4 regions of the Paenibacillus sp. FSL H7-0714 genome follow, and region 1 is predicted to be linked to each of the others. Evidence: riboswitches for the same ligand, from Rfam matches in the RefSeq annotation. Region 1 holds a riboswitch; each other region holds the start of a gene.
What was found. Region 1 has a riboswitch for cyclic di-AMP ahead of NST34_RS02675 (hypothetical protein). Riboswitches for the same ligand answer to the same signal wherever they lie in the genome.
Positions count from the first base shown of each region.

Region 1 (3,123 bases):
GCCACGGAAAACGTTGGTGTGCTGACCAATCCTGCAGCTGTTGCTTTTCTCGGATATTTTTATATATTTCGTATATAATTGTTCGGTCCATACAGTATTCACAGGTAGATGGGCTGCTGAAATGGCGAAGTGATTCAATCTGCTTCTGACCAAAAGCATAGCCGACAATAGTTCTGTGATGATCCTCTTCGAACCACAACGCTCCAAAGCAAACATAATTTAGACTTATCGGCTCAAGTAGCCCTTGCTGAGTTCCCCAATAATAGTGTTTCATTCCTTTCACCCCGTCCAGCATGCTATCACCCTATAGATTCAGGTAACGCAAAAACCGCAGCAAGAGGAGGACCTCTGCTGCGGTTTTGGAATACAGGTATACACATACCTGTGCCAAAGCGTGGCGGATCAAGGGTCTCTCTCTTTACGCTTACGAGGTTAGCTGTCGGATTCGGACGGTGAGAGTCGCCCTACCTATGTGAGACTTGAACAGTCTCCTTCGGATTCACCCCAAGTAGGCCATGTGGCCTGATGGTTCCCCCGTTCCCTGCAAATACAGGAACTCAGCGTTGAATGTATTTTGTGAAATAGATTCAACCCGAATCATACTCTTTTCAAGGTGTTTCTGTAAAAACAGAAAGTGTTCTTTTGAGCGCGATTTAAACCAAATCCTGCCTACTACGACGGAAAAGGGAACCAAATAGGTATTTATTGCGAGTTATCGGGCTTCTTCCTCGCTTAATCTCGACTTCTTGTTTTCTTACCTATAAAGGCGATTTTTTGAGATTTCTACATTTGTGGTGAATAAAATCACATGGTATGCCCGCTTTTCGCTAATGGATTAAAACTCGAGTAAACAAGAGATATAGAGAGATTGGATATCAAGTAAGCGCTATCCAACGCGAAAATAGTTTTTAATTTGCATTATTTTGGCATCAATCAGGTTTTACAATTCTTCCTGCATAAGGGTATGATTACTCCTGTTTCAACAACAATCGAATATTTGATCCGCTTAATTTCCGATAAGGAAAGCGGGGGAACCAACAATCGGCAGACGATGTGAGAGTCGGAAGCCGGTTATGGGGTGAATCCTGTAGAAGATGCGAGTGAGCTCGCATCTATACAGGTAGGGCGACTCTCACCGCCCGAATCCGACAGCTAACCTCGTAAGCGTATGGAGAGAGGATGAGTGCAATGTGACCGCTAGCGAGCCACAGAGGAGAATCCTTTGTGGCTTTTTGCTGTGCTTTTTTAAGCAAAGCATTTATGGAAAACCTCACGAAGAGGTCGTTATATTCATCATTAGCGGTAGCTTTTCTTTCAAGATCAGGGTGATCAAGCTCTGATCTTACAAGCAAAGCATTTGAGGAGAATAAGAGATGACAGATCAGAATGAATATGTACTGGTATGTGCGCCAACGAAGGCAGGCGAACATTTTATTAAGCTTCTAAAATTCAGAGGCATTAAGATGGCCGGATTGACCAACAACTTGCCTGAGAAGGCCCTACTCGAAGAGATGGGGATTGAACAAGTCGTTCTAGTTGATACCCGCCATCAGAATACTTGGTTTCGCCCGCCGTTCCCGGTAGGACGGGTATATCTGTTCGAGAGCAGCTTTACGTTATGCTGCCGCTACATTCAGATGTGCCGCACTTGGACGACGCAGCCGATTTTTGTAATCACAAGCTCAATAAATCCTAGATTGGTCTATAAAAGACTTGGTGCAAGTTATGTAATCTATTCCCACAGTGGTGATGCTGATTTTCTAATCGATAAATCACCTCATCAAGGATAAAAGAAGGAGTGCGGGAGATATGATGGATCTGTATATGGTAGCTTCGTTAGCTGTAATTTACGGGTTGTTTTATGGATTTATGCGCTGGTGCGCAGGTGTAGTTGAGGATACAGGGAGGGATAAGTTGTGATTCTAGTAATCGCTGTTACCCTACTGTTGTTTGTATATCTGGTTTACGCATTGATTCATCCGGAGAAATTTTAAGGAGGGGCATTCATGGGCATTTTGCAAATAGTTGCTGTAATCGTAATTCTTATCTTGCTGGTTAAGCCGATGGGCACGTATTTATATTATGTATTTTCTAATGAACCGAACCGTACGGATCGATGGTTTGGAGGCATGGAAAAAGGAATTTATAAGCTGATCGGCCTGAAAAAACGGGACGGTATGTCCTGGAAAAAGTATGCGCTTAGCTTTGTTTTAACGAATATCGTACTGGTTACTTTCAGTTATATCTTTCTTCGATTGCAGCGGGGATTACCGCTAAATCCGAATGGAATTGCGGATATGGAACAGACGCTTTCGTTCAATACGGTGATCAGCTTTATGACTAATACAAACCTGCAGCATTACAGCGGGGAGACGGGACTTTCGTATTTTTCACAAATGGCTGTCATCACGATGATGATGTTCACGTCTGCAGCGAGCGGATTTTCTGTTGCGGTTGCCTTTGTCAGAGGAATCACAGGACGGAAATCAGTCGGGAACTTCTTCGAGGATTTCGTTAAAGCACATATTCGTGTATTCATTCCTCTAGCTCTGCTGGTTTCATTGGTACTCGTAGGACTACATGTGCCACAAACGCTCAAGCCATCACTTGAAGTCACTACACTAGAGGGACAAACGCAACAAATCGCTATCGGTCCAGTAGCTTCTCTGGAATCGATCAAGCATTTGGGTACCAATGGTGGCGGCTTCTTCGGAGCCAATTCATCACATCCTTTTGAGAACCCTAATCCACTTACGAACGTTCTGGAGATTCTCTCTATGTGGATGCTGCCAGCTTCGCTCCCTTATATGTACGGATTGTTTGCCAAGAACAAACGTCAGGGCTGGGTAATTTTTACCGCAATGATGACCTTATTTGTTCTGCTATTAAGCCTAAACTTCTATGCTGAATCAAAAGGTAATCCGGCGATCAATGCACTAGGAATCGAATCTTCACAAGGTAGCATGGAAGGTAAAGAGGTACGCTTCGGCATACCGCAGTCTTCCTTGTTTACTTCAGTAACAACCGCAGCTACGACAGGTAGTGTTAACAATATGCATGATACGCTGACGCCGCTGGGAGGTATTACGCCTCTTGCACTGATGATGCTCAACAATGTCTTCG
Region 1 is NZ_JBBOPT010000001.1:595,836-598,958, forward strand. Features, by position in the region: gene NST34_RS02670 (hypothetical protein) at 1-274, opposite strand, end outside; cyclic di-AMP (ydaO/yuaA leader) riboswitch at 408-573, opposite strand; cyclic di-AMP (ydaO/yuaA leader) riboswitch at 994-1,183, shown strand; gene NST34_RS02675 (hypothetical protein) at 1,374-1,790, shown strand; gene kdpF (K(+)-transporting ATPase subunit F) at 1,917-1,994, shown strand; gene kdpA (potassium-transporting ATPase subunit KdpA) at 2,007-3,123, shown strand, end outside.

Region 2 (3,123 bases), 480 kb from region 1:
CCTTTCTGAACTACTCTTTGTTACTTCATTTAGTTCCATACGTATTGGCATGGCTTATATACATCTTTATCGTGCGCCTGTTCCTTCTATATATGCAGTTTGGTTATACCAGCGGCACGGGGATGTTCTCCTCCTTATTCATTTGCTTGAAGTCGCTGATTCCGGCAATAGGAATTTCAATCATACTTGGTGCAGCAGGCCTGATCCTTTTGCTAGTGTGCGGACTAACGGGTATCTTCTGTCCTGGCCTACCAGCACTTCTTATTCGTCAACTTTCATCACTGCCCTCAACACTCTTCAAAATGTGGGGAATTTCAGCTCAATATCATCTATGGCACAGTAAAGCATTTCCACAATAATTTGAAGCATTACAGAACATAATATAAGAGTCCCGGTTCCTGAATCAGGAGCTGGGACTCTTTCGCGTTATAGACAAATTATGAGGATTTGCAAAATCGTAAAGACTTTGTTACAATAAGTCCTGTTCCATTGGTAACAAGTTTGTAATCATTTGAAACGATTTCTACATAACTTCATGTATTTGTCGTAGTCATGTCGATAAGTCACTATCTGGTGCATAAAACGCCGAATTCCTTGCACCGGGAAGTGGGGGAACCATATTTTGGGTGAATTGATCTCGCTTTGCAGTGATCATAGGGGAACCTTCTACCGAATCCTTAAGCTAACCTCACAGGCATTGGAAGGGGTACAATTTTTTTGAAGAATTTAAGAAAAGCATGCGTCGCTGCGGCGCTAGGACTTGTGATGGCGTTCTCTATTGGTGGAGGAAGTGCCTTTGCAGATTCTAAGATGGACAGTGTTATTTCAAAGACAATTGGAGTTGCCTATAAAACCGGAGGCACTAGCACTGCCGGGTTTGACTGTTCTGGATTTACTACGTATGTATTCAAGAAGGTGGGTCTTTCTTTGCCCCGTACTTCAAAAGCTCAATATAATGTCGGAACTCCTGTAGCCAAAAGCAAATTGCGTTCAGGTGACCTAGTTTTCTTTAACACATTGGGCAACGGCGTATCCCATGTCGGCATTTATGTTGGAAACGGAAAATTCGCACAATCATCATCTTCATATGGCGTGACCATCACTTCACTTAGCCAGTCCTACTGGGCCAATCGCTACGTTGGTGCTAAAAGAGTAATGAGTACTTCCTCATATCAAGCTATAGCCTACGATTAATACTTCCCCACAACTATAACCTCACAATTACATTATATAGACCTGGGTTTGATTATTGACTTAATCGAATCCAGGTTTTCTTTTGCCTTATTATATTCTTTACACCTCTAGAACGGACTTTAAACACTTTTATTTGATAAAAATTTCAATAAATATAAAAATTAGTTTAATATTATCGCTTACATATGCATTTTGTCTTTAAAAAAACGAATTTTTCTGCATGATTATGTTAAAAACGATTGCCAAGCGGCACTCTGTTTGTTACAATAACTGCAGTAAGATTTTAGTAACATTTTTGTAATCATTAAGTTGTTATTTACAAAGGTTTTGTCATGTATTGATTACAAGCTATTCCTAATCAACAGTATTAGCCGAGTTTCCTAACTATTAGGAAAACGGGGGAACCAACTTTGGGTGAATTGACCTCCATTTTTAGAGGGGTCATAGGGGACCTTCAACCGAACCCTTAAGCTAACCTCGTAGGCATCCGGAAGGGGTATAAACTTTTGAAGAAGAAGCTAGCAGCAGCAGTACTTAGCTTTTCCATTATTTTCACCATCGGAGCAGGAAGCGCTTTCGCGGATTCCAAAATGGATAAAGTGATCGACAAGACCATCGGAACTAAGTACGTATCCGGCGGCATCTCCACAAATGGATTTGATTGCTCCGGATTTACAATGTATGTATTTGATAAAATTGGTATAAACCTACCACACCAATCAGGTTCCCAGTATCAAATGGGTACTGCTATCTCCCAAGATGATTTAAGATCTGGAGATCTTGTATTCTTCAATACAAGTGGTAAGGGTGTCTCCCATGTCGGTATTTATGTCGGTGAAGGCAAGTTTGCACACGCATCTACCTCACGCGGTGTAACAATTAGCTCCCTGAGTGATAGCTACTACGTGAAACGCTACATCGGTGCTAAACGAATTATGAGCACGGATGCTTATCATTCTGTTGCTTCTGAGACAGAAGATAATGATGATGTTCAATAAGTAAATCGTACATAGGCTCTTTTCCAAGATGTTGATTCTTGGGGAAGAGCTTGTTTTTTGTCTTATTTAGTATTTACCCCTCTCAGAATTTGTAAAACAATAATCCTCATAAATTTCTGAGTCGACCATGCCTCTTTTTGTATATAATTAGTTACAAGCATAAACGCCTTCGATATCCTTATAAGGACCATAAGTATTTTAAGCTAGAAATATAAGACATTTTAAGTCCCCCCGTGAAAGGAGGTCCTTGACCTTATGATAAATCCCTCTGTTACTTTTCATGTAGCGCCTATGGAGACCAGTCACGCGGAAGAGATTTGCAACTGGGATTACACTGCCCCTTATAATATTTACGGCTGGATGCCGTGGGAGCAAATGCAGGCTCTTGGAATCGAGTTCGGTGACCCGCAGCTACGGAATGAGCAATATGTCTCCATATTAAATGGGCAAGGGATTTTGTGTGGATTCGCGCAGTTGTTTCCAATGGAAGGTGTTGTTCGCTTGGGGATTGGTATGCGCCCTGATCTATGCGGTCAAGGTCTAGGAAAAATATTCATGGATGCAATCGTGCAAGCAGCCTTGCTTCGTTATCCTGAGCGTGAGATTGATCTAGAGGTATTGACCTGGAACCAGCGGGCGATCCGAACTTACCAAAAGTGTGGATTTACGATTACCGATACGTATGAACGCCTAACCCCCACAGGAAACAAACCTTTTTATTGCATGGTCTATGATAAATAATATTAAATTCCATATTTTTCAATGATTTGATGGTATTATCGTTCATTTTTTTGTCACAAACCCTATGATAACGCTTCACCTTGAGCTATAATGTAGGGAGCAGCTTACATAGAAGGGACGAACTGGGATGCAGAAATGGATCATGAGCGGTTTGTTTTTTGCCGCCTGTGCCTTTGCGGTAGTACTTATG
Region 2 is NZ_JBBOPT010000001.1:112,710-115,832, reverse strand. Features, by position in the region: gene NST34_RS00550 (hypothetical protein) at 1-359, shown strand, start outside; cyclic di-AMP (ydaO/yuaA leader) riboswitch at 574-712, shown strand; gene NST34_RS00545 (C40 family peptidase) at 766-1,194, shown strand; cyclic di-AMP (ydaO/yuaA leader) riboswitch at 1,554-1,695, shown strand; gene NST34_RS00540 (C40 family peptidase) at 1,701-2,192, shown strand; gene NST34_RS00535 (GNAT family N-acetyltransferase) at 2,448-2,933, shown strand; gene NST34_RS00530 (c-type cytochrome) at 3,061-3,123, shown strand, end outside.
Region 2: another riboswitch for cyclic di-AMP. It lies ahead of NST34_RS00540 (C40 family peptidase); the one in region 1 lies ahead of NST34_RS02675 (hypothetical protein).

Region 3 (3,123 bases), 560 kb from region 1:
TAAGTGATGAGCGGTTGCTCTGCGATCAACGAAATGATCATCTGGCGTTCCTTAACGGTTATCATCACTATAGCTTATCAAAGAATAATTTGCAAAAGCTTCAGCCTAGTTTAACTCCGGCTTCACAGGTCCAATCACATAAACGGTACGTGATTTACGACCGAAATTACGGACATGGCTCAGTGAATCGTAATAGACATCTACTTTATTGCCTTTAATGGCACCGCCAGTATCTTCTGCTCGGCGGAATCCAAGCCCCTCGATATATACCCACCAGCCAATAGGGATTACATTCGGGTCTACCGCAATTGTACGACCTTCCGTTACGCGTGTTCCGGAGGCAGTTTTGGTACCAATACCTGGCTCTTCTGATGAATAAGCTGTCATGGAGACGTTCTTAATCATCTTCTTGTACTCAAAGTCTACGCCAGCCTTGCTTGTGACGTTATTAGTCTTGGCGCTAACCTTAGCCGTTTTTGAAGTGGTGTTTGATTTGGAAGTTGTTGTAGTCTTAGCTACAGCCGGCTTAGGAAGTGCTTTGGTACCAACGGCAATAATCTTATCTTTCGTTACCGTTTGTACTTCCTTACCAATCATGCGCATAGAGGCCAGTTCTCCGTCTTGGTAGATCTTTTCAATATGCTGAATCATGACGCCTGGTTTGCCTGCCTGTGCCACTCTAACTGTTCCCACAGTAAGGGAGGGGTCTGCTGTCTTGATGACTCTGAAGGGTAAGTTAGTTGATCGCTGTACAGTCTGTTTGTTGATGCGAACAATCTTAACCTCCATGTTTGCAGAAATGGTGGTGTCTAACGAAGGGAAAATCTTATCATGACCTTCTAGGGTAATGCCCATTTTCTCAATTGCTTTACCAATTGTGTCTTCGGTCGTATATAACGTTTTTGTTGCTCCATCCGCAGTAAGACTAATTTTCTGCGCACGATTGATAACGACACGGTCACCGTCTTTTATTTCATCACTCAGTCCTAAAGATAGTTCATCATGCGGCTGCAGCGAAATTTGCTCTTTCTCCAACACATCACCAAGAAGCGCTTCTCGCGTTTCAAGCGTCTGTGTTTGCCCGTCTATTACTAAAAATAATTGTTTGTTACTTTGACCGTGTACGTACAGCAGAATAAGTAGCGCGATAGCGACTGAAATCACGCCTGCAAGTAAAAGTACGCGAGTATTTACTTGCTCCCACCGTAATGCGAAAGACCTGCTGGATGACTGCGAATCATGGGATACTTCTGGTTGGAATACGCCCATTCTCTCCATCCTCCTTACATAGCCCCGTCGTCAATTGTATATCATGAGGACTGAATTCCTTTGACGAAACTATTTGAGATTGTCACAGGACACGCACGTAATAACTTAGCGTCTCCTGCTCATGGATCGCCTGCTCGGCACAGCTACTCCCACCTCTGTTATATAACAGTATGTGGGCAACATTCTATTTATTCAAAAATAAAAAAGCCTAAAAAGAGTTCAACTGAGGACTCTTTCGTGGCTTCTCCAATATCAGAATAGAGAATGCTTGTGCACGAGGTTGCCTCTCTTACTTGCGCTTACGGGGTTAGCTGTCGGGTTCGGACGAAAGAGAGACGCCCTATTTCAGGTCACCCGCTCATGGCGGTTGCCCTTAAATTCACCCCAAAGACCACGTGAAGAAATCAAATACTGTCCTACGGCACGTCTAAACCGTATTTAAAATACAGGCATGCGGCAGGTCAATATTGGTTCCCCCGTTCTCCATACGGAGACTCAGCGAGACGATCCATGAATCAATGGCTGTCACTATAACACAGCTCACATCACTGAAAAGATGATATCCTGTTTTGATGCATGTTGTAAAGGACGATTCAACCACGTTTACGCAAAAATATGGTTAAAATATTGTAATATTCAGCCGTTTTTATATTAAAAAAGTTTAATATATCGGCCATTCTCTATTTTTCGCCTGTTTTGCTCCCGTTTTCACTCAATCCCAAATCGTTCCAGTGCGTTCGCATACGTTATTTTAGCCAATTCTTCCCATGTTAACCCTTTAATTTCAGCTGCTGCCTCTGCTACCAGCTTCACATGAGCGCTCTCATTTCGCTTCCCGCGAAAGGGGTGTGGAGTCAAATATGGAGCATCGGTTTCGATCAATAATCGGTCTAGTGGGGTCTGCGCAAGCACTTCTTTTGGCACTCTTGCATTTTTGAACGTAATGGGTCCTCCAAAGGATAAATGAAAACCAAGATTCAAGCACATTTTAGCTGTTTCCCAGCTTCCTGAGAACGAGTGCATCACGCCTCCAACCTCATTTGCCTTTTCCTCCCGTAAAATCCGTACAACATCCTCATGGGCATCACGATCATGAATACAAATCGGCATATTTAGTTCACGGGCTAGTCCAATTTGCTTGCGAAAAACTTCATGTTGCACATCCTTGGGAGAAGTATCCCAGTAATAATCCAGTCCGATTTCACCAATAGCCACTACTTTTTTATGACTGCATAGAGAAGCGATCCAATCGAGATCTCCTTCTTTCATATCAATCGCATCCTGAGGATGCCAACCCACTGCCGCATAAATATAATCATAAGATTCCGCCAGCTTCATCGTTGAGGGAATCGTCTCCCGATTAAATCCGATATTAATCATCTTGCTAACTCCTGCTTCTACAGCACGAACGATAACTTCTTCGCGATCCTCGTCGAATTGAGGTGCATCCAGATGCGTATGTGTGTCAAACAGAAACATTTTAACCCTCACTCCTTGTTCTTTTTTAAATATAAGACAATATAAGTTTCACGCTATCCGTTATATCTTATATTTCTACTCTTCTTGTCATAAATCCCATATTTTCTTGTATTATTTTGCAAAAATCTCTGCAATAGAAGCAGGCAATCGCGTAAGCGCATTTCTCAACTTATCCTGAGGAAAATAAAGATGATATCTGCCACGGTGAATGCCGCTAATAGAACGCACAATATCCGACACCTCTGAAATTTCCCGCAGATGATCATGCCGATCAAGCAGCAGAATTTGTTTATTGTCAAAAGCTTCTCCCGGACGGAACACATCATAGGGCAGATCTGTCGGAAAATCAATCTCCAAATCATATTCTGGGTGAAG
Region 3 is NZ_JBBOPT010000001.1:40,759-43,881, reverse strand. Features, by position in the region: gene NST34_RS00190 (3D domain-containing protein) at 106-1,269, opposite strand; cyclic di-AMP (ydaO/yuaA leader) riboswitch at 1,551-1,780, opposite strand; gene NST34_RS00185 (TatD family hydrolase) at 1,978-2,748, opposite strand; gene NST34_RS00180 (HD domain-containing protein) at 2,860-3,123, opposite strand, start outside.
Region 3: another riboswitch for cyclic di-AMP. It lies ahead of NST34_RS00190 (3D domain-containing protein); the one in region 1 lies ahead of NST34_RS02675 (hypothetical protein).

Region 4 (3,123 bases), 3.3 Mb from region 1:
AAGATTTCTTAGTAAGCCTTGCGGAGAAAGAGAAGTTAGCTATCGATTACGAACTGCTTCGTAAAGATATTAAGGATCGTACGTATGCAGATGAGCTGAATAAGGGTATGCAGTTAGCTAGTGAAGCTGGGGTGACGACTACACCATCCCTTTATATCAATGGAGTAATGACTACGGATCCATTTAACATTGAAGCGATTTCAACTGAAATTAACGACGCCGCAAAAGCTGTGGAGGCAAAGTGACAAAGTTCCTATCTTTTTGCAAGCGTAACTGCCTGTATCTGGCCTGGTTCGTCTCTTTAGTTGCTGTTGCTGGTAGCTTGTATCTGAGCGAAGTATTGAAATATGAACCTTGTAAGCTTTGCTGGTTCCAGCGAATTTTTATGTATCCTCAGTTATTCCTCTTGGGAATTGCAACCTTTCGAGGGGATAAAAGGATTATCCCATATGTACTTCCACTAAGCTTGATTGGTGGCAGTATCTCGATCTATCATTATGCGGAGCAGAAGATTCCTGCGTTAAGTAAAGTGCTTCCTTGTACAATTGGTGTTCCTTGTAATAAGGATTACTTGAACTTTTTTGGATTCATTACGATTCCTTTCCTTGCATTAATCGCTTTTGCTTTAATTAGCATTTTACTTTGGTACGGACGCAAGGAAGAAGAAGTGATGGAGTTAGATACAGAGGAAAGTTTAGGATTTTGATTTTTTAATTTTAAAGGATCCGAAAAAATGTGAAAAGTGATTAAAAACACGATCCAGAGGGATAATTGAAGAGAATGAAAGAGAGCATCCAATAAGACGCTGTATTTGCGCTTACTGGATGTTTTTTCATTCTTTTTTCATTTTTTTCAACGCTTTACTGTATACGCTTTGTAGACTAATATTAGACCTTGTGAGAAGTTGAATATGCGCTGAATTTTCTTAGGAAAAACGGGGGAACCAAACTTGGCATATGTGCCAATGGGGTGAATCGGAATGGGTCGATTAGACTTATACCGTAGGGCTAAACCACAGCCCGAATCCGCCAGCTAACCTCGTAAGCAAAGGTGGGATAATGACCATGCATAGCATGCGGATCATTTCCGTATGCTATTTTTAGTGTCTGCATTTATGAAATCCACCAATGAAAACAGCGCGCGGAAATTCCGTTTCAGCTCCCAAAGAAAGGAACTGTATCCACCATGGTAAGCAAGGTAAAACGACTATTGATCGGGCGTCCGATGAAGTCGAACGAACTCGATCATGAAAAGTTATCCAAGGTTAAAGCACTGGCTGTCCTGTCTTCTGATGCGCTCTCGTCTGTAGCCTACGGAACGGAACAAATTTTGATTGTACTGGTGGCTGCGGGGTTTACTGCCATCTGGTATTCCCTGCCAATTGCATTAGCCGTATTGGGCCTGCTGGCCATCCTGATTTTATCCTATCGGCAGACGATTTACGCTTATCCTCAGGGAGGCGGAGCTTACATCGTTGCCAAGAGTAATCTTGGTGTTCCGACAGGGCTCTTAGCAGGAGGGTCTTTGTTAGTGGATTACATTCTGACCGTAGCTGTTAGTGCGTCGGCAGGGACGGATGCGATCACATCGGCTTTTCCAAGTCTTCATAATCACACCGTTCTTATTGCAGTATCAGTTATTATTTTACTTACTTTGATTAATCTTCGCGGAGTTACAGAATCAGCTTCATTCATCGCAATCCCAGTGTATTTGTTTGTAGTGTCGATTGTAGTGTTGATTATCTCCGGTATTATTAAATATGCAGCAGGTGGCGTACATGCGAATGTCCCTGAAATTGGCTCTGCTGTTTCTAATGTTAGTTTGTTTCTACTATTAAAAGCCTTCAGTTCTGGCTGTTCGGCACTTACGGGTGTAGAGGCTGTATCTAATGCCATTCCAAACTTTAAAGCACCAGCTGAAAAGAACGCAGCCAAGACCTTAATGGTTATGGGGGTTATACTTGGATTTATGTTTACAGGTATCACACTACTGGCGTATTGGTACGGCATAGTGCCTGATGAAAAGGCAACGGTTGTTTCACAGATCGCTGAATCGACCTTTGGCCGCGGAACCTTATATTTTTTCATTCAAGGTATCACAGCAGTAATTTTGTTCTTGGCAGCTAATACAGCTTACTCAGCGTTCCCGCTGCTCGCATTTATGTTTGCAAAAGATAAATATATGCCACATGCTTTTATGGTTCGTGGAGACCGTCTAGGTTTCTCTAATGGTATTATTTTTCTAGGTGTTCTGTCTGCTGTGCTTGTAGCTGCATTCCACGGAAATACAGAAAGCTTGATTCCACTTTATGCGGTTGGTGTATTCATTCCTTTCACATTGTCACAGCTAGGAATGATGGTTCATTGGTTTAAAACAAAACCAGCGGGATGGAAAAAAAGATTTGTTGTAAATACCATCGGTATGCTGACTACATTGACGATTACGCTTATTTTTATCATCACTAAATTCTCAAGCGTATGGATGGCTTTCATTTTCTTACCTGCTGTAATGTTCGTGTTCCACCGGATTCACAAGCACTATTTGAACACTGCAGATCAGCTTCGTATATGCCCGAGTACAGATAAACCTTTGATTAAAGGCAGTACGGTTGTTGTTCCTGTTGCGGGTGTAACACGTGCTGTACTACATTCCATCAGCTATGCCAAGTCTCTAACGGATAATGTTGTAGCCGTGTATGTTGGCTTTGATGAAGAGGACATTCAAAAAATGGAGCAACGGTGGGAGGAATGGAATCCGGGTGTACGCCTGATTGTACTTCGTTCCAGATATCGCAGTATTATTCGTCCGTTAGTGAAATTTATTGATACAGTGGAGTGGAAGACCGCAGCGACGGATCATATCACGATTCTGATTCCACAGTTTATAACTAAGCATTGGTGGCAAGCTGTACTTCATAATCAGACCAGCTTTTTAATCCGTTCGTATCTAATGAATTCAAAAGATGTTGTAGTTGCGACTGTCCCATATCATTTGAATAAATAATGGATCATTAAGGAGAGGCTATATCCGGAACGTTCGGAATATAGCCTTTTTTTGTATTTTTGAGAAGGAAATTATTACAAATCCACAAAATTTAAAATTTATATGTTGACATAGAGAATG
Region 4 is NZ_JBBOPT010000001.1:3,867,317-3,870,439, reverse strand. Features, by position in the region: gene NST34_RS17030 (DsbA family protein) at 1-245, shown strand, start outside; gene NST34_RS17025 (disulfide oxidoreductase) at 242-706, shown strand; cyclic di-AMP (ydaO/yuaA leader) riboswitch at 904-1,062, shown strand; gene NST34_RS17020 (APC family permease) at 1,186-3,003, shown strand.
Region 4: another riboswitch for cyclic di-AMP. It lies ahead of NST34_RS17020 (APC family permease); the one in region 1 lies ahead of NST34_RS02675 (hypothetical protein).